DNA from 4 places in the Tritonibacter mobilis F1926 genome. Region 4 is predicted to be linked to each of the others. Evidence: riboswitches for the same ligand, from Rfam matches in the RefSeq annotation. Region 4 holds a riboswitch; each other region holds the start of a gene.
What was found. A riboswitch is a leader RNA that binds a small molecule or an ion and turns the genes downstream of it on or off. The one in region 4 is predicted to bind cobalamin.

Region 1 (4,740 bases), 1.5 Mb from region 4:
GGCACTGCAACCGTGGACCTGACCACGGATGAGGCAGGCAAGCCCCTGAACTCCAAATTCAAAAAGGCGTTTGAATATTCCGACTGCTGGGTCGAAGACGCCCGCCTCGTGGTGCTGAACGCCCGCGACGCCGAGGCCCGCGGCGCCGAGATCATGACCCGCACCGAGGTTGTGAATGCCACCCGCCACGCGGATCACTGGGAAATCCACCTGAAGGATCTGGCCACCGGTGCAGAAACCACCCGCCGCGCAAAAATGCTGGTGAACGCAGGTGGTCCATGGGTGGCCGATGTGCTGCGCCAGAAGCTCGGCCAAAACAGCCGCGAAAACGTGCGCCTCGTGCGCGGCAGCCATATCGTGGTACCAAAACTCTACGACCACGGGCGCTGCTATTTCTTCCAAGGGCAGGACGGGCGCATCATCTTTGCCATTCCCTATGAGGAGGATTTCACCCTCATCGGCACCACCGACGCTGATCACCCCGATCCCGAGACCAAACCCATCTGCACCGAGGAAGAGCAGGACTATCTGGTCAAATTCGCGTCGAACTATTTTGACACACCCGTGACACGCGACCAGATCGTCTGGACCTATTCCGGCGTGCGGCCCCTTTATGATGACGGCGCCAGCTCCGCCTCTGCCGCGACACGCGAATATGTGCTGACGCTCGACAAGACACAGGCCCCGCTCCTCAATGTGTTTGGCGGCAAGATCACCACCTACCGCAAACTTGCCGAGGCGGCGCTGGATAGAATCAACGAGGTCTTCCCAAGCCTGCCGTCGGAGTGGACCGCAGGTGTGCCCCTGCCCGGCGGCGATTTCCCGGTCGAAGATGTCGCCCGCTTGCGCGAAAAATTGGCGCGCGAGTATCCCTTCCTGTCGGCCTACGCCACCCGCCGCCTGATCCGCGCCTATGGCACCGAGGCCTGGGCCATTCTGGGCGACGCCAAGGCGCAGAGCGATCTGGGCCAGAGCTTCGGCGCGACCATCACGGCCCGCGAACTTGACTGGGCGATTGCCCGAGAATGGGTGCGCACGGGCGAGGATTTCCTGTGGCGGCGCACAAAACTCGGCCTGCGTTTGGACCCTGATGCGCGCACTGCGGTCGACGCTTATATCAAATCCCGCGTCACCGACTAACAAAACAGACTGACAAAAGAGAGGGGCACAACGCCCCTCCCTCTTCTAACTCAAAATATCCCGGAGCGCGAGGCAGCGCCTCGCATCCCCGCTCACGACACACGCTGAGGTTTCAGAACTCCACGCCTTTCTGAGCCTTGATGCCAGCCCGGAACGGGTGCTTCACCTGCGCCATCTCGGTCACAAGATCGGCGATCTCGATCAGTTCTTCCTTCGCGTTGCGCCCGGTCAGCACCACATGGGTCATCGGCGGCTTATGCTCGACGAGGAACTCCAGAACCTCCTGCAAATCCAGATACTCATAGCGCAGCGCGATGTTGATCTCATCGAGTAGCACCATGGTGTTCTTCTCATCGAGGATCATCTCCTTGGCCTTTTCCCAGCCCGCGCGGGCTGCCGCAATATCGCGGGCCTTATCTTGCGTTTCCCACGTAAACCCCTCGCCCATCGCGTAGAACTGGCACAGATCCGAGAAATTCTCCTCAATCAACGTGCGCTCGCCGGTCTGCCACGCGCCCTTGATGAACTGCACCACCGCCGAGGGCATGCCATGGGCGATGCAGCGCATGATCATGCCGAATCCCGAGGACGACTTGCCCTTGCCGGGGCCGGTGTGAACGATGATGAGACCTTTTTCGCCATCTTTGGTTTTCATCATCCGATCACGGGCGGCCTTTTTCTTTGCCATCTTTGAGGCATGGCGTGCCGCTTCTTCGTCGGAGATGTCGGTTTCGCTACTTGCGTTGGTCTGGTCGCTCACGGGGTCGCTCCTGCTGTTTGGCCCCATGTCTTGACAAAGAGTGCCCCCATGGCGCAAGGGATTTTCGTTGGTTCCCGAAGGTGACACCCTTCGGGCGAAGAGGGAATGTGACAAGGCACGCCGCAGCGCGCCCCAAGCACAGCCGCCCCCGCGACCGTGACCGGAGAGGTCTCCCGACGCCACTGGCGCACCCCTAGGGGCGGCACCGGGAAGGCGGGACGACCGTCAGCGCCCCACCCGGGTCTGGCATCCGCAAGCCGGGAGACCTGCCAGCGTGTGTGAAACCGGCGGACGGGGTGTGCCGCGACCGGTTGAGGGCCTGCCACACGTGGCACGCGCCCCCATCTGGCCTGCCCCGCCTCGCCGCTGAGGAGGAGAAAAGGCCGCATGGGAGAGACCCCCAGCCAGAGCCCGGAGCCGGTTGTCCTGACCGTCTGCACCACCTGTCGCCAGACCGGCAGCGATCCCGAAGCCATGCGCCCCGGCCGCATCCTTGCCGACCGTCTTGCAGGCAGCGCGCTGCCCGAAGGCGTCACCGTGCGCGGGGTCGAGTGCCTTTCGGCCTGCTCGCGGTCCTGCACGTTGCATCTCTCCGGTGGCCCTGCCCGCTGGAGCTATATCTACGGTGATCTCGATCCGGATGCCCATCTTGAGGATATCCTCGCCGGTGCTGCGGCTTATGCGGCGACCGAGGATGGGTTTGTGCCATGGCGCGAACGCCCGGTGGTGTTTCGCAAACAATCCATCGCCCGCATTCCGCCCGTCTCCATGCCGAGCGTTGCGCTGACCCCGACACCCGCACCCGAGCGTCACGACTCTTCCAGTGACACCCCAGACACGCCTGCCACCGAGCTTGCGCAGGATTGACCCGAAAGGCCCATTTCACATGACCACATTGAACAAGATCCCCGTCACCGTCATCACCGGCTTTCTGGGGGCTGGCAAAACCACTCTGATCCGTCACCTGATGCAGAACCCGCAGGGCAAGCGCCTCGCGGTGGTGGTGAATGAGTTTGGCACCGCCGGTGTTGATGGCGACATCCTGAAATCCTGTGCCGATGACAATTGCCCGGCGGAAAACATCATGGAACTCGCCAATGGCTGCATCTGCTGCACCGTGGCCGATGATTTCATCCCCACCATCGAGAGCCTGATGGCGCTGCCCGAGCCGCCCGAGCATATCGTCATTGAGACCTCCGGTCTGGCGCTACCGAAACCGCTCCTCAAAGCCTTTGACTGGCCCGCCATCCGCTCGCGCATCACCGTCGACGGGGTGATCGCCCTGGCCGATGCCGAGGCCGTCGCCAAGGGCCAGTTCGCCCCCGACCTGGACGCCGTGCAGGCCCAGCGCGAGGCGGACGAGAGCCTTGATCACGAAACACCGCTGTCCGAGGTCTTCGAGGACCAGATCTCCTGCGCCGATATCGTGCTGTTGTCCAAGGCGGATCTGGCCGGCGAGGCGGGCGTCGAGAAGGCCCGCGCGGTGATCGAAGCCGAGGCCCCGCGCAAGCTGCCGATCCTGCCAATGACCGAAGGGGTGATCGATCCCCGCGTGATCCTGGGTCTGGGCGCTGCCGCCGAAGACGACCTCGACGCGCGCCCAAGCCACCATGACGGCCACCACGATCATGAACATGACGATTTTGAGTCCATCGTGGTCGAAATGGGCGAAGTCTCCGATCCCGAAGACCTGCAAAAACGGATCATCGAGATGGCCCGCGCCCGCAACATCCTGCGGGTGAAGGGCTATGTGGCCGTGGAAGGAAAACCAATGCGAATGCTCGTACAAGCGGTGGGTGAACGTCTGCGCGCGCAATACGACCAACCCTGGGGCGCGCAGCCGCGCAAGACCCAGCTGGTGGTGATCGCCGAGCATGATAACATCGACACAGCAGGCATCCACGCCGACCTCGGGGCCTGAGTTTCAACACCAAGGGCGCTGACCTCTCGCCGTGAGGTCCCGCCCGACCCTCCCCCCCGGGAGGGCGCTTCGCACCCACCCGGGGTCAGACGCTGCCCTCTCCGATTTGAACGAAGCGGACCAACCTCATGCACGTCGTCTTCCGCGAAAGCCACGGGCTCGGAGAAACAGACACCCCCTATGACGTCGGGCAGACCCCCGGCGATCTGGTGGTGCTGTCCTTTTCCGACAGCGATCTCGGCGCATTCGCGGCGGGCTGGCATCGCGCGGACGGCAAACTCCCCTCCACTCGGCTTGCCAATCTGGTGGCGCTCAAACACCCGCTCTCGGTCGATGTCTACGCCGAACAGACCTTAGAGGGCGCAAAGGGTGTCTTGGTCCGGCTGATCGGTGGCGAGAGCTATTGGTCCTATGGTTTGGCCACGCTTCAGGATCTGGCACGGCGCAAGGGCATTGCGCTGGCGATCCTGCCCGCCGACGGTCAGGAAGATCCGCGCCTTGATGAGCTGTCCACCCTGCCGGTTTCCACCCTGCGCCGCCTTCAGGCGCTGTGCGATGCGGGCGGTGCTGTCGCCGCGCAGGCGGCACTGGCGCAACTGGCGCTGGCCTCTGGCCTTTATGCCAGCCCGGTGATCGGCAAGAAAACCGTGCCGGATTTCGGGTTCTACGACCCCGACCGGGGCGCGCTGGATGCCCTGCCCGAGATCGACAAGCCCTTGGTGCTGGTCAGTTTCTATCGCTCTTATCTGACGTCTGCCGACACCGCCCCTGTGGATGCAATAATCCATAGCCTGCGCGCGCGCGGGTATGCCGCCTATGGGGTCTTCGCGCCGAGCCTCAAGGTCCCCGACGCGGTCGACTGGCTGCGCGCAGAACTGCCCGCCCTGAGCCCCGCCGCACTCATCAACGCGACCGCCTT
Region 2 (4,740 bases), 470 kb from region 4:
CTGACCAATTGCAGGAGCGTCATTTGGTGATGAATGTCGAGGTGGTTGGTCGGCTCATCCAGGATCAGCAATCGCGGGCGCTGGGCAAGGGCGCGCGCGATCTGAACCCTCTGGCGTTCACCACCCGAAAGGGTCGCCCAGGCCTGATCGACCATATCCGCCATGTCCACGGCCTGCAGTGCGTCCATCACGATGGAGCGATCATGATCATCAAACGGAGAGAGGGCCGAGAGCCAGGGCGTGCGTCCCAATTCCACAACATCGCGGACCGTCAGTCGCTCGGAGGTGTCCGCGATCTGCTCCACAAAGGCGATGCTCTGCGCGATCTCGCGCCGGGACAGATTCGCGAGGGGGCGGTCGTCCAGATGCACCGTGCCCTTGCCGCGCTTGGCAAGCCCCGCCAGCAGCTTTAGCAAGGTCGACTTTCCAGATCCGTTCGGGCCGATCAGGCCAAACGTCTCTCCCGGTTCAATCTGCACAGAGACATCTTCGACGATTGCTCTGGAGCCTGCGCGCCAACCCAGTGATGTGGCGGTCAGTTTCATACCCGACTCCGATTGTGAATGAGGATCAGCGCAAAGCCGGGCGCGCCCACCAATGCGGTGACCACCCCGATGGGCACCACCTGTCCGGGGATCAACACGCGTGATGCGATATCGGCGGCGATCAGGAACACCGCACCTGCAAGGGCAGTCGCTGGCACCAGCCGCACATGGCGCGGTCCCACAACGTAGCGCATGGCATGCGGGATCACGAGACCGACAAAACCGATGGACCCCACAAGGCTCACCATGGCGGCGGTCATCAGTGTCACAGCTCCGATCAGGGCGATTTGCACCCGGCGCACCGGTATGCCCAACGCGGCCGCCGAGGTCGCACCAAAGGAAAACGCATCCATGGCTCGGGCGAACCAAAGGCAGACGAAAAACCCTAAAACCGCTGTAGGCACCGCGAGTGACACATCCGGCCAGCGCACACCAGACAGGTTCCCGAGCAGCCAGAACATGATCCCGCGGGCCTGTTCGGCATTTGCCGACTTGGCGATCAGAAAAGACGTGACCGCATTGAATAATTGCGACCCGGCTATCCCGGCAAGAACCAGTTGTGCGGGGCCACCCCCGGCGGCGCGCGCCAATAATGATACAACACCAAAGGCCAATGCCGCGCCGATAAAAGAACCTGTCGAGATCCCCAAGAGACCGCCGCCGACTCCTAAGACAGTCACGGTAACCGCTCCGGCGCCAGCCCCGGCTGAGACACCAAGCAAATAAGGATCGGCCAGCGCATTGCGCACCAGCGATTGCAGCACCACGCCCGAAAGCGCCAGCCCGGCGCCGCAGGCTGCCGCGACCAAGGTCCGGGGGAGCCGGTAGCTCCAGATGATACCGGCATCAATGGGATCGATTACATAGCCTGCATCCCACAGGTTATTGGCAAGCGCCGCCGCCACCGTGGGGATAGGTAGCGGCGTCTCTCCAATAATGACGCCAGCCAGAATGGCCAGCGTCAAGACGGCAATCCCCGGCACGCCCCACAGCGTGACACGTCGATGCAGGGGGCGGGTGAGTACCGCGTCGCTCATCACTGATCCAATGCGGGCAGTGCTTCGGCCAGCGTTTCCAGCGCCGAGATATTGCGGATCGAGGGATCCATCGCATGGGCATCAAGGATCACGATACGGTCATTTTTCACCGCATCCATCTGGCTGGCAACCGGATCGGTGCGCAGGAACTCCAGCTTTTTCTCAACATCGTCGGCCTCAAAGCGGCGGCGTTCCATACGGGCGACCACAATCACCGACGGATTGGCGCGCGCGATGGTTTCCCAGCTGACGGTCGGCCATTCCTCATTGCTTTCGATGACGTTCCGCAGGCCGAGGGCCTCCATCATGTAGGCGGGTGCGCCAGCTTGCCCGGCGACATAAGGGTCGATGTCCATCTCCGCCGAGGAGAACCAGAACACCGCAGAGCTATCAGTCAGATCAAGCGCCTTGGCGGTCTCGATCGCGGCGGTTTCGCGGGCTTTGAGGCTCGCTACCAGCTCTGTGCCGCGCTCGGGAATATTGAATATCTGCGCCATTTCTTCGATGCCGCGATAGACGCTGCTCATTTCATACATCTCAAGGCGGGTGCCATCGGACCCCTTGGTGTTGTCTTTGCCCACACAATCGGCAGGCAGGACGTAGGTCGGGATGCCAAGGTCAGAGAATTGCTCGCGCGTGGCAACGATACCCTGCGGGCCGACATGCCACTCATACTGAACGCTCACCAGACCGGGGCGCTTGGCAACAACGTTCTCAAAACTGGGATCATTGTCCGCAAGACGCTCAACCCCGGCGTTCAGTTCTTCAAATTCGGGGAGCACCTTGGTGAACCAGACCGAAGTGCCGGTGACCTTTTCGCCCAGACCCAGCGCGTACAGAACCTCTGTTGCGGCCTGACCAACGGTCACCGTTGTTTCGGGGGCTTTGTCAAAGGTGACTTCCGATCCGCAATTTTCGAGCGTGAGCGGATAGGTGGTGTCAGCCTGCGCGGCAAGGCCAAGACCGGTGGCGCAAAGAGCGCTCGCCAGAAGGAATTTCGGATACATGGATCAACTCCGGTATGTGATGGACCCGGAGAAAGAGAGGATATGCCGCTTCAGAACTGGACCACCGACCGGACGGCAATGGCCCGTATCCTTGATCTGGCTATGATCCGCGTCAACTTTGCTGCTGACAACGTGCATTCGACACCTCCTCAGACACCCCGTCCGAGCCAAGTTGCAAAACAGATGTCGGCAGGTCTCCTGACTGGCGTTTCATCGTGTCGGCGGGCCTTCCCACAGCCAAGGCTGCAGTGGCAGTTCGCCGACGCTCCGCGCCTACAGTTGCGGGGGCAGTTCCGGTTCACCAAAGAATGGTGGCGGATTCCCTATTATTTCCAAATGGAAACCGACGCGCGATTGTTAAGGAGGATCTTAGCGTTCGGCAATAGCCTTTCCCACCGTCCCTCGGGCAGGGGCAAACGCACGCCCAAAAGATCCCGCCGTGTCGCCAGCCCAGCAGAGCGAGCGTCTGAACCAGCGTGATCCTGCGGTGACGCATTGCTGCGAGAAAGCGGCTCGAGATGACTTGTGGAGGTGCTCCCGAGCCGGGTAGGGTCTTGATCCAATATGAACGCAAATCCCACGCCCTCAACTCCCAGCGCACCGCCCGACGCCAGCGGTGAAAACCCGCGATTGACGGTTGAGATTTTTGTGCAGCCGGGGTTTTCGCATATCGAGCTGTCCTCGATCCTTGCGGTGTTTGAGGCCGCAAATGCGCTGGAAGCAGGCACATGGTTTTCATGGCGGATCACCTCTGACAGTCCGGGTGTCGTGACGGGCACTGCGGGAATGATGATCCGGGCGGAACCGGCAATTGGGCTGCAATATCTGCAAGATGTGCTCTTTGTCATCGGCGGGCGCAACTGCAGCGGCGGCAGCTGGCTGGCGCGTGCGCGTGCAATGCAAAAGCTGCGTCGCCCGGCCTTTTTGCTGTCAGATGCGGCAACCGCCTATATCCGTCGGTCCGCGCCCTTGTCGGGTCCGGCCACAACCCATTGGCAAGATCTGCGCGCGCTGCGGGAGGCCGGAGAATACCCAACGCTCACAGATCGCTTGGTGGAGGATAACGCAGGTCTCCTGACCTCTGCCGGGGGCGGTTACAGTGCCGAATTGGTGGTGCGCTACCTGTCGCAGATCCTCGCACCGCAACATTGCGCCGAACTGGCAAGCGTGCTGATGATCGACACCGCACGGGGCTATTCTGGTGAACAGCCCCAAGGGGCTGCCCGCAATACCAACCTCCTTGAGGCCCGTTTGGTACGTGCCATGGCCATCATGGAAGAGTTCATCGAACATCCGCTCCCCACGGCTGAGATTGCCGAGCGTGCCGGGATCTCTGTGCGCCATCTGGAACGGTTGTTCCTGACGCATCTCAACACCACCCCGGCCAAGCACTACATGCAGTTGCGGCTGAAACTGGCCAACAAGCTCATCACGGACACGAACCTTCCCATCGCAGAGATTGCCTTTGCCAGTGGCTTTGCCTCGTCAACATCGCTCTCTCGTGCGTATCGGCGTGAGTACAACATGACCCCCTATCAGGTGCGCGCGCGCGACCGTGCGGGGGCGGGGCTGCGCTCCGACTAGGGAGAGCGCAACAACCTGCGCGAATGGCACGAGCGCACACAAGGCTTTGAATTCCGGCTCAGCCTTCGTATTGGTGACATAGAGAGAGGCCCCGCAATTGAGGCGAAGGGTGCTCCATTCCCGACAGGCAAAAGGACAAGGCGATGAAAGACAATCCGATCTCTCCGACGATTCCACTGGATCAGGACGGTGTGCACCACGGGTTTCTAAAGCTGCCTTACAGCCGGGATGACAGCGCGTGGGGGTCCGTGATGATCCCGATCACGGTGATCCAGAACGGCACGGGCAAAACCGCGCTTTTGACCGGAGCCAACCACGGCGACGAATATGAAGGCCCCGTGGCGCTGCAAGAGCTTGCCGCCACCACCCGCGCCGAGGATGTCACCGGGCGGCTGATTATCGTGCCCTATTTCAACTATCCTGCCTTTCGCGCCAGCGCGCGCACCTCGCCCATCGATCGGGGCAACCTGAACCGCGCGTTTCCGGGCCGCCCCGATGGCACGGTCACTGAAAAGATTGCCGATTATTTCCAACGCACCCTCCTGCCGATGGCGGATGTGGCGGTGG
Region 3 (4,740 bases), on a different replicon from region 4:
CAATGGAGACCACCCAGCGGCTTCCGGTCCAGTTTTGCAAGGCAGTGCCGATGCGGGCAGCGAGGTCCTGCGGTGCATTTGCGGCGGGGGTGAACGTGATGCGGCCCGGTTGATACGACACCAGCCGCACGCCGCCCTCGACCTCGACCAGCAGCTTCACATCGCGGTGTTTGCGGATCAGTTCGATCACATGTTCAAAACTCGGATAGCGCGCCAAGGCGCTGTCCACACGCGGCGCAAGCGCTGCCATTTGCCCGCCACTTGCCGACATAGTGTGCCCCCCATTGGGGCCACCGCCGGGGGCGCCCTGCGGCGGGGCGGGGGCGTAAGCCGGAGCCCCGCCCCCCCCGCCCGCCGCAGGCGACCCCATGCCTTGCATGGGGTGTCCCCCACCCGGACCACCTGGATGTGGCGGTGGGGGGGTGTCCTGCAGTTTGCGAACCAGTTCCTCGGGCGAGGGCAGATCGGCCACATGGGTCAGGCGGATCACAGCCATCTCTGCCGCCATCATCGCATTGGGTGCGGCGGCGACTTCCTCGAGCGCCTTGAGCAGCATCTGCCACATGCGCGTCAGCACCCGCATCGGCAGGCGGCTGGCCATATCCTGTCCACGGGCCCGCTCATCCGGGCTGATGGTCGGATCTTCTGCCGCATCGGGGGTGATCTTTACCACCGACACCCAATGGGTGATCTCGGCCAGATCGCGCAGCACCGCCATCGGGTCCGCGCCCTCGGCATATTGACCGGACAGCTCCGTCAGGGCCGCCGCCGCATCGCCGCGCAGGATCATATCCATCAGATCCAGCACCCGGCCCCGGTCCGCAAGACCGAGCATCGCGCGCACCTGATCCGCTGTGGTCTCCCCCGCACCATGGCTGATTGCCTGATCCAGCAGTGAGGTCGCATCCCGTGCGGAACCTTCTGCCGCGCGGGTAATCAGCGCCAGCGCATCTTCGGCGATCTCGGCTTTCTCATTGGTGGCGATCCGGCGCAGCAGATCGATCATCACCTCCGGCTCGATCCGGCGCAAGTCAAACCGCTGACAGCGCGACAGCACCGTCACCGGCACCTTGCGGATTTCGGTGGTGGCAAAGATGAATTTCACATGCGCCGGTGGCTCTTCAAGCGTCTTCAACAGCGCGTTGAAAGCAGAGGTTGACAGCATGTGGACCTCATCAATGATGTAGATCTTGTAGCGGGCCGAAGCCGCGCGATAGGCCACACTGTCGATGATCTCGCGGATGTCACCCACACCGGTGCGCGAAGCGGCATCCATCTCCATCACATCCACATGGCGACCTTCCATGATCGCCACGCAATGTTCGCATTTGCCGCAGGGCTCCGTGGTCGGGCCGCCCTGACCGTCCTCCCCGATGCAGTTCATGCCCTTGGCGATGATCCGCGCGGTGGTGGTTTTACCGGTGCCGCGAATACCTGTCATAATGAAGGCCTGCGCGATGCGATCTGCGGCAAAGGCGTTCTTCAGCGTGCGCACCATCGCGTCCTGACCGACCAGATCGGCAAAGGTCTCGGGCCGATACTTGCGTGCCAGAACCTGATATTGTCCGCTTTGCGGTGCGCTGGAGGTCTCGGGGCTGTGCTCGCTCATGAGGGCCTTTCGGATGGTCTTTGAGGGCGCGCCGCTGGATTCGCGAGCCACGCCAATGATCCTGTGCAAACTAAGCGCCGCTGTCCGCTTCGTCCACCGCTGTTGCACGGGAACCCGGCAGAATGGGGGAGGTGACAGAAAAGGCTACCTGTCTGAGACTTGGCGGGGTTAAGATAGCGTGAAGGTATCGCGGAAATTACGCCGCGCCTCCCGGGGGGGGGAGAGTAAATGGTGAGTGCTACGAATATGCAGCCGCAGTCGGCTGTGCAGACCCTATCGCTTCACGCGCTGTCGTTTGGGGACGGTATATTGGCGCTGAGCCGCGCGCCCGGCGCTGGGGGGGATTACGCGGGTGATTTGCGTTTGATTCGTGAATGGCGCCCGTCGATGGTGATTTCGATGACCACGCGGGTGGAGCATGTGATTCTCGGTGTTGAGAACCTGGGCACGGATATACAGGGCCTCGGCAGCCGCTGGTTCCATATGCCGGTCGAGGATTATCAAATCCCCACCGCAGAGATGGACGAACACTGGCAACACATCAGCACGATGGCCCGTCAGGCCATGTCCGGTGGTGGCCGGGTTCTGGTCCACTGCCGGGGAGGCTGCGGTCGATCCGGCATGGCGGTGCTGCGGTTGATGATCGAAAGCGGCGAGTCTGCCGAGGCAGCGCTCAGCCGCCTCAGAACTCTGCGGCCCTGCGCCGTCGAGACAGACGCACAAATGGCGTGGGCCTTTGGCAGAAGGTCCCCGACCTGAACTGAAGGCTGCGCTGAGCGTCAGACCTCAGCGCGCTGATCCCGATAGCTGCGCACAGGTCGCGCCTCGCCAAAGGCGCGCGGAATCTCTGATACACATGTGCTGCTCATCGTGTTGGCATCACTGGACAACATCGCATCGGCGAACCGATCCAGCGTTTCGGTCTTGGTCGATGAGGTTACGTCACAGAACACTCGAATGCGGCTGTGGTTGGCGGCAAAACGCGCAGGGCAGGCTTTCTCGCATCCATCTAGGCGGCTTTCTCCACTGATTTCAAAATCTTCCTGTGTCAGTGGGCGCGCGCTATCGAGCGCCTGTGCCAAGGCTTTCAGCATCCGTTGTGCGGCCGGGCAGGGGCGCCCCAGATGCATACATGTGGTCGACACAAATTCATGTGATCGCTGTTGGTCCATTCTCTGCGTGCCCTCCGCACCAAGATAGTTGTGACGGGGGCAAGATGAGAGACTTCGGGCGAGACATTGCCCCTCAATGGTGGGCAAGAGAGATCAGCCGTCAGACCTCCTCCAGGACACCCCGCCCGGTTTCAGGTTCGTATCATTGATGGCAGGTCTCCTGACTTGCGGGTCATCGCGTACCGGCCCTTCCCGATCCCATCGGCCAATGTGGCCGTGACGGATCAGTGGTCTTGCCGGGGTACTCGCCGCCTACAGTTGCGGGGGCAGTCACGGACTTGGCGGGGCATATGCCCGAACCTCACCGTATTCCCTCTTCATTCCGTCCTCGGATAGAGAAACGAAAACCATCTCAAGAAGAGGTAGCGAGCGCGCTGCCGACTCGTCAACAAAGATCTTGCTGCACGTGCAAAATCACCCCTGCGGTTCGATTGTGTTTTGGAGGTGTGGGTAAACGCCTAGAGACAAAAAAACCCGCCAGAGGCGGGGCTTTTTATAAAGTGAGAGGTTGGACATCGACCCAAGCGGGGCTCGTTGTGGCTGCTTCCTTCCGGACCTGACCAGGTTGGCGAGGCGCTTGCCCGCGCCAACCCCTCGAATCCCGATATAGGGAAGTGACGATACAATGACAACCCGCAGCCTGGGCGATTTCCTGACCCTATGCGCGTGTGAAGGAAGGCAGAGGTCTACCGTGAAGGTGTAGTTGAGGCGGTGGGTGCAATCCAAAAGGTTGCCTTGGCATCCTCGACATCGCAATGGCTGAGGTACTCGGCGCTTATCACGACGCCCTTTGATGATGCGCAGCTCTAAATGGTGCCACTCAGAGCTGCAGCTTCAACGCCACAAAGCCTGTATCCAGTTCGGTCGCGCTTTGGGCGACGTCATCAGGCAATTCATGCAGGTGGCGGTGCACGCCGGGGCCTGTGACGGCAATCGCCTCCACGCCGAGGTTCGGACGGATGCGCCACGGATAGGGTGCCGCTGCCAATGGATCTGCCGCTAGGGTCGACGTCACATAGGCCCCGACAGTGTCGCGGATCATCTGAGGTGGCAGCGAGAGAGCCTGCGCCTGATCAAGCATACGAAAGTTGCCGCCTCCGCTGCTGCGGTAGCTGTTGAAGGCAACTGCGAACCTCTGGGCAGGTTGCAAAGGGTGCCCGTGCCAGCGCAGATTTCTGATACGGCTTGCCGCGTCGTTTAAGAGGCGTCCATCGGCATCAAAACGTGCCGTTGCTGTCGGGTCGATTTCATACTCCAGGCCGAAGATCACATCGAAGTTGTGTCCGGCCCGCGCAGGATTTGCCAGCAGGCGGTCAGGAGCATTGGGCTCCAACTGATTAAACAGCCCTGCCGACATGTCCAACCAGTCCCGCAGTTGCTGTGCGTCAACGATAATGCAGCGCAATTCGTTTGGATAAATGTAGATGTCGGCCACATGGCGGCGCGAAATCTCTCCTGCGGGCACATCGGTGTAATTGAGCGGCCCCGCGCGCCCACCAAATTTAGCCGGTGCGACTGCCGACAAAAGCGGCAGGTCGGCGAATTCTGATTTTGCAAGGGTCGGGCGAACAGCAGCGGCCTGCGCCGCGGCGGTGAGAGCGAGTGCGCGATCCTCGCCAAAATAGGTAAAATAGGAGTGGTGTGGCTGTGCGAGCGTGCCAACATTTGTGGCCATATCGGCGCGGGTGCGCTGATGAATGTCGCTCAGGGCGTTAACCAGTTCTGGTGCCTCCGGGACCACTGGCACGAGACCATCGCGGGTCTGATGTGCAACCGGGCGCAGGGCGCAATCTCCCTGCGTGACACGCCAGCCTTGCGGGGTGCGGACCAGGTCGAGGTCGATCACCCCGAGATGTGAGCCACTGGAGCCAGGCATCACCACCGGAACACCCAGCCCGGCATCCTCACCATCGGGCGCCGGCAGCAACAAATGGGTATGTCCGCTCACAGCTGCATCAA
Region 4 (4,740 bases):
CATAAAGGCGATATTGCTGAGCACCGCTTCCTCATGCGGGGTGATCGCATCCTGCATCAACGTCGGCGCACCCACGGCATTCTGGATCGTGTCCAGCAGCGTCAGACCGGTGAACACCCGAATGGTCAGGGTCTGTTCGTCCGGTGTCAGCTGCGACCAGGACTGAATGTCATTGGACAGCGGCACCTTCTCCGGCAGCCAGAAGTTTACCGTCAGACGGTTCCAGATCTCCAGATCTTTGTCGTCCTGTAGCCGGTTCCAGTTGATTGCCTTGGGGACAGCTCGGGCTTGGGTCATGTCTTTCATACACTCAATCTCAGCAGCTTGGGGCCGCGCCCCTTCATCTTTTCCAAAATACCTCGGGGGAGGCCACGGATGTGGCCGGGGGCAGCGCCCCCTCCCGATTTACAGCGAACAGGACACGCAGCCCTCGACTTCGGTGCCTTCCAGCGCCTGTTGGCGCAGGCGGATGTAGTAGATCGTCTTGATCCCTTTCTTCCACGCATAGATTTGCGCGCGGTTGATGTCTCGGGTTGATGCCTCCGCCGGGAAGAACAGGGTCAGCGACAGCCCCTGATCAACGTGCTGCGTTGCCGCCGCATACGTGTCGATGATCGCCTCGGGACCGATGTCATACGCATCGCGGTAATACTCGAGGTTGTCGTTGGTCATATAGGGCGCGGGATAGTAGACGCGACCGATCTTGCCTTCCTTGCGGATCTCGATCTTTGCAGTGATCGGGTGGATCGAAGAGGTGGCATAGTTGATATAGCTGATCGAGCCAGTGGGCGGCACCGCCTGCAGATTGCGGTTATAAAGCCCGTACTTCATCACCTTGTCGCGCAGCGCTTCCCAGTCCTTGCGGGTCGGGATCTCGATGCCTGCGGCTTCAAACAGCTCTTTCACCCGGTCGGTTTCCGGCAGCCAGTCCTGATCGACATATTTCTCAAAGAAGCTGCCATCGGCATAGGCGGAGTCTTCAAAGCCTTTGAACTTTGCCTTCTTCTCTTTTGCCAATGCGTTAGAGGCGCTGAGCGCATGATAAAGCACGGTGCAGAAGTAGATATTGGTGAAATCCACACCCTCTGCGCTGCCGTAATGGATGCGCTCGCGGGCGAGGTATCCATGCAGGTTCATCTGACCGAGACCAATAGCGTGGCCTTCCTCGTTGCCCTTGCGGATGGAAGGCACAGAATCGATGCTCGACATTTCCGACACTGCATTGAGCGCGCGGATTGCGGTGCCCACGGTGCCGGCCAGATCGCCACCATCCATCGCACGCGCGATGTTCATGGAGCCGAGGTTACAGGAAATATCCGTGCCCATCTGCGCATACGACAGATCGTCGTTGAACTCGGAGGCCTCGTTCACCTGCAGGATTTCGGAGCAGAGGTTCGACATGGCAATGCGGCCCGCGATGGGGTTTGCGGCATTCACCGTGTCTTCAAACATGATGTAGGGATAACCGGATTCAAATTGAATTTCGGCAATGGTCTGGAAGAACGCGCGCGCGTTGATCTTCTTTTTGCGGATCTGCGGGTTGTCGACCATCTCATGGTATTTCTCGGTGACCGAGATTTCCGAGAAGGCCTGACCGTAGACCTTTTCCACGTCATGCGGCGAGAACAGGTACATGTCCTCGTTTTTCTTGGCGAGTTGGAAGGTGATATCCGGGATCACCACGCCCAGCGACAGCGTCTTGATGCGGATCTTTTCATCCGCATTTTCGCGCTTGGTATCCAAGAAACGCAGAATATCCGGGTGATGCGCGTTCAGATAGACCGCGCCAGCGCCCTGACGCGCGCCCAGCTGGTTGGCATAAGAAAAGCTGTCCTCAAGAAGCTTCATCACCGGGATGACGCCCGAAGACTGGTTCTCAATGCCTTTGATCGGAGCGCCATGCTCGCGAATGTTGGTCAGCATCAAGGCCACGCCACCGCCGCGTTTTGACAGTTGCAGGGCGGAGTTGATGCCGCGCCCGATCGACTCCATGTTGTCCTCAAGACGCAACAGGAAGCAGGACACAAACTCGCCGCGCGCCTTCTTGCCCGCGTTGAGGAAGGTGGGTGTGGCGGGCTGGAAGCGGCCGTCGATGATCTCCGACATCAGCTTCATCGCGAGTTTTTCATCCCCGCGTGCCAGCGTCAGCGCATTCATCACCACGCGGTCCTCGTAGCGCTCCAGATAGCGCTGCCCATCGCGGGTTTTCAGCGTGTAGGACGTGTAATATTTGAACGCGCCGAGGAAGGACGGGAAGCGGAATTTCTTGCCATAGGCCGCGTCCCAGATCTTGCGCTGGAAGTTGCGGGAATACTGATCCAGCACTTCAGGCTCGTAATAGCCTTTCTCAACGAGGTAGCCGAGTTTTTCGTCCAGCGAGTGAAAGAACACAGTGTTCTGATTCACATGCTGCAGGAAATACTGCCGGGCCGCCATGCGGTCGGCGTCGAACTGGATGTTGCCCTCGTCATCATAGAGGTTCAACATCGCGTTCAGCGCGTGATAGTCGAGATCGGCGGTTACGCTTGCGTCAAGCATGTCTGCTGCTCCTGTGCCGCCCAGAACCGGGCGAGGCCCGCGCGGATGCGGGCGATGTCTGTTTCGGTTCCCGCCAACTCAAAGCGGTAGAGGACGGGGACATTGCATTTTTTGGCGATCACATCCCCCGCGAGGGCGAAAGTGGTGCCAAAGTTGCGGTTGCCCCCGGCAATCACGCCCTGCAGAAGGGCACGATTGCGCGTGTTGTTCAGAAACTTGATGACCGGTTTTGGCACCGCACCACGCCCTTCGCCATCGGCAAAGGTGGGCGTTACCAATACATAGGGCGCATCTACTTCCGGGGAAGGCTCTGTCTGCGGCAGCCGCAGAGCGTTAAGCCCCAGTCGCTCCATCAAACGAGCCGTATTGCCCGAACGGGAGGAGTAATAGACAAGCCCGGTCACCGTCGTCTCTTATGCCAACTGGCCGATCAGATCGGGACGAAAACCTGCCCAGTGATCTTCGCCTGCGACAACCACGGGTGCCTGACGGTAGCCAAGGCCCTGCACCATTTCCATGGCAGCGGCATCTTCTGTCAGATCAACGAGATCAAAAGAGATCCCCTTCGCCTCAAGGGCGCGGGTGGTGGCGGTGCACTGCACACAGGCAGGTTTTGAATAGACAGTGATGCTCATCTGCAAGATCCCCTCAGGTGTTGTCCTACCGGGCGGAGAAGTCACGAAATCCGGCACTGTTTCCAGTGCCAAATGACGCGTCCGGGCCCACCGCCGCGGTCGTCGTTTGTCGTGCTCTGGCAGGTCTCCTGGCTTTGCGGCTCAAACGCCCCATCCCGCCTTCCCAATGCGCGATCGCATCAGTGGCACGGGCGGAACTTACCGCTTACAGTTGCGGGGGCAGCACCGGATTTACACCAGTTTCCCTCTTCGCTTGCGAGTCGCCTCGAAAGAACCAAAGCAACACGATATTGATGCAGAAGCACGAAATGGTCAATATATGGTGTAGGGCTAGCGGGTCTTTTGTTGTCCACAGGCCACCCAAATGTCGCGCCCCTGCATTGTGTCTGCATTGTAAGGATATCCGTCCTGATCCTGCGCCTTACCCCCATGCTTATCCACAGATTCGATCCGTTGAGGTTCGGTGCGGGCGCATCCGGTCCCTGAAACGAGGGGAATCGCCCGGCTCATTTCCTGCGACAAAAGGTAGGGCTAGGATCTGTCGCGGCAATATTGAGCCGCACCCGAGAGCGGCGTCAGCCAGCTTTCCCGGCGATCTGTCCAAAGCTCATAGGTCGGGGTGAATTGGTCGGGTTTGTCCAGCGCGCCAAGGTGAACTTCCACCTCGCCATCGCTGCATGAAAAAACGGAAGAGCCGCATCTGGGGCAGAAATGACGCCCTTGATACTGCTGTGTGTCGCCCGTCACAGTCACCGCGTTTTCTGGGTATATGGCAGCGGCCCAAAAGACCGCGCCGTGGTGTTTGCGACAGTCGAGGCAGTGACAGAGGCCGACGCTTTCCGGTTTGCCCGATGCCACTAGGTGAATGTCGCCGCACAGGCAGCTTGCGGTTACATCTGGCATGTCAGACCTCCCATACTCGGTACGAGATCAGCTTGCCTGACCTTCGGCGTCGGTCAAGGGAAACTTGGCGCGGGTGCGGTTGGCAAAGGCCACCAGGGTGAGCATCACCGGCACCTCGACCAGTACGCCAACGACAGTTGCCAATGCTGCGCCGGAATTGAGGCCAAAGAGGCTGATTGCCACCGCGACCGCCAGTTCAAAGAAGTTCGACGTCCCGATCAGCGCGCAGGGGGCGGCGATCCGATGTGGCACCCGCATCGCATAGGCGGCGCCATAGGCGATGAAGAAAATGCCATAGCTCTGGATCAGGATCGGCACGGCGATCATGGCGATCACGGCGGGGCGGTCGAGAATGACCTGACCTTGCAGGCCAAACAGGATCACCACGGTTGCGATCAGACCGATGACCGACAGCGGTTTGATCCGTGCCAGGAAGGCGGCGATACGCGCCTCATCCCCCAGGTGGCTCCGAGTCCAAAGACCGGCCACAAGGGGCAGCAGCACAAACAACACCGCCGACAGGATCAGCGTGCTCCACGGCACCTCGATATCGGTGACCCCGAGGAGGAAGGCCACGATCGGAGCAAAGGCCACTACCATGATCAGATCGTTCACCGAGACTTGCAGCAGCGTATAGCTCTCGTCGCCCTTGGTCAGTTGCGAC

Region 1: another riboswitch for cobalamin. It lies ahead of K529_RS02820 (DUF1636 family protein); the one in region 4 lies ahead of nrdH (glutaredoxin-like protein NrdH).
Region 2: another riboswitch for cobalamin. It lies ahead of K529_RS13170 (ABC transporter substrate-binding protein); the one in region 4 lies ahead of nrdH (glutaredoxin-like protein NrdH).
Region 3: another riboswitch for cobalamin. It lies ahead of K529_RS18275 (hypothetical protein); the one in region 4 lies ahead of nrdH (glutaredoxin-like protein NrdH).

Annotation. Positions count from the first base shown of each region.
Region 1 covers NZ_CP015230.1:596,731-601,470, reverse strand. The annotation lists gene glpD (glycerol-3-phosphate dehydrogenase) at 1-1,140, shown strand, start outside; gene cobO (cob(I)yrinic acid a,c-diamide adenosyltransferase) at 1,253-1,927, opposite strand; cobalamin riboswitch at 1,952-2,188, shown strand; gene K529_RS02820 (DUF1636 family protein) at 2,288-2,767, shown strand; gene cobW (cobalamin biosynthesis protein CobW) at 2,787-3,821, shown strand; gene cobN (cobaltochelatase subunit CobN) at 3,950-4,740, shown strand, end outside.
Region 2 covers NZ_CP015230.1:2,790,516-2,795,255, reverse strand. The annotation lists gene K529_RS13180 (ABC transporter ATP-binding protein) at 1-545, opposite strand, end outside; gene K529_RS13175 (FecCD family ABC transporter permease) at 542-1,582, opposite strand; gene K529_RS13170 (ABC transporter substrate-binding protein) at 1,582-2,589, opposite strand; cobalamin riboswitch at 2,761-2,952, opposite strand; gene K529_RS13165 (GlxA family transcriptional regulator) at 3,154-4,173, shown strand; gene doeB (N(2)-acetyl-L-2,4-diaminobutanoate deacetylase DoeB) at 4,317-4,740, shown strand, end outside.
Region 3 covers NZ_CP015231.1:586,777-591,516, reverse strand. The annotation lists gene K529_RS18285 (DNA polymerase III subunit gamma/tau) at 1-1,609, opposite strand, end outside; gene K529_RS18280 (protein-tyrosine phosphatase family protein) at 1,838-2,368, shown strand; gene K529_RS18275 (hypothetical protein) at 2,389-2,781, opposite strand; cobalamin riboswitch at 2,915-3,148, opposite strand; RNA gene ffs (signal recognition particle sRNA small type) at 3,280-3,378, opposite strand; gene K529_RS18265 (5'-nucleotidase C-terminal domain-containing protein) at 3,602-4,740, opposite strand, start outside.
Region 4 covers NZ_CP015230.1:2,324,636-2,329,375, reverse strand. The annotation lists gene nrdF (class 1b ribonucleoside-diphosphate reductase subunit beta) at 1-306, opposite strand, end outside; gene nrdE (class 1b ribonucleoside-diphosphate reductase subunit alpha) at 406-2,538, opposite strand; gene nrdI (class Ib ribonucleoside-diphosphate reductase assembly flavoprotein NrdI) at 2,520-2,942, opposite strand; gene nrdH (glutaredoxin-like protein NrdH) at 2,952-3,173, opposite strand; cobalamin riboswitch at 3,275-3,467, opposite strand; gene K529_RS10945 (GFA family protein) at 3,705-4,076, opposite strand; gene arsB (ACR3 family arsenite efflux transporter) at 4,104-4,740, opposite strand, start outside.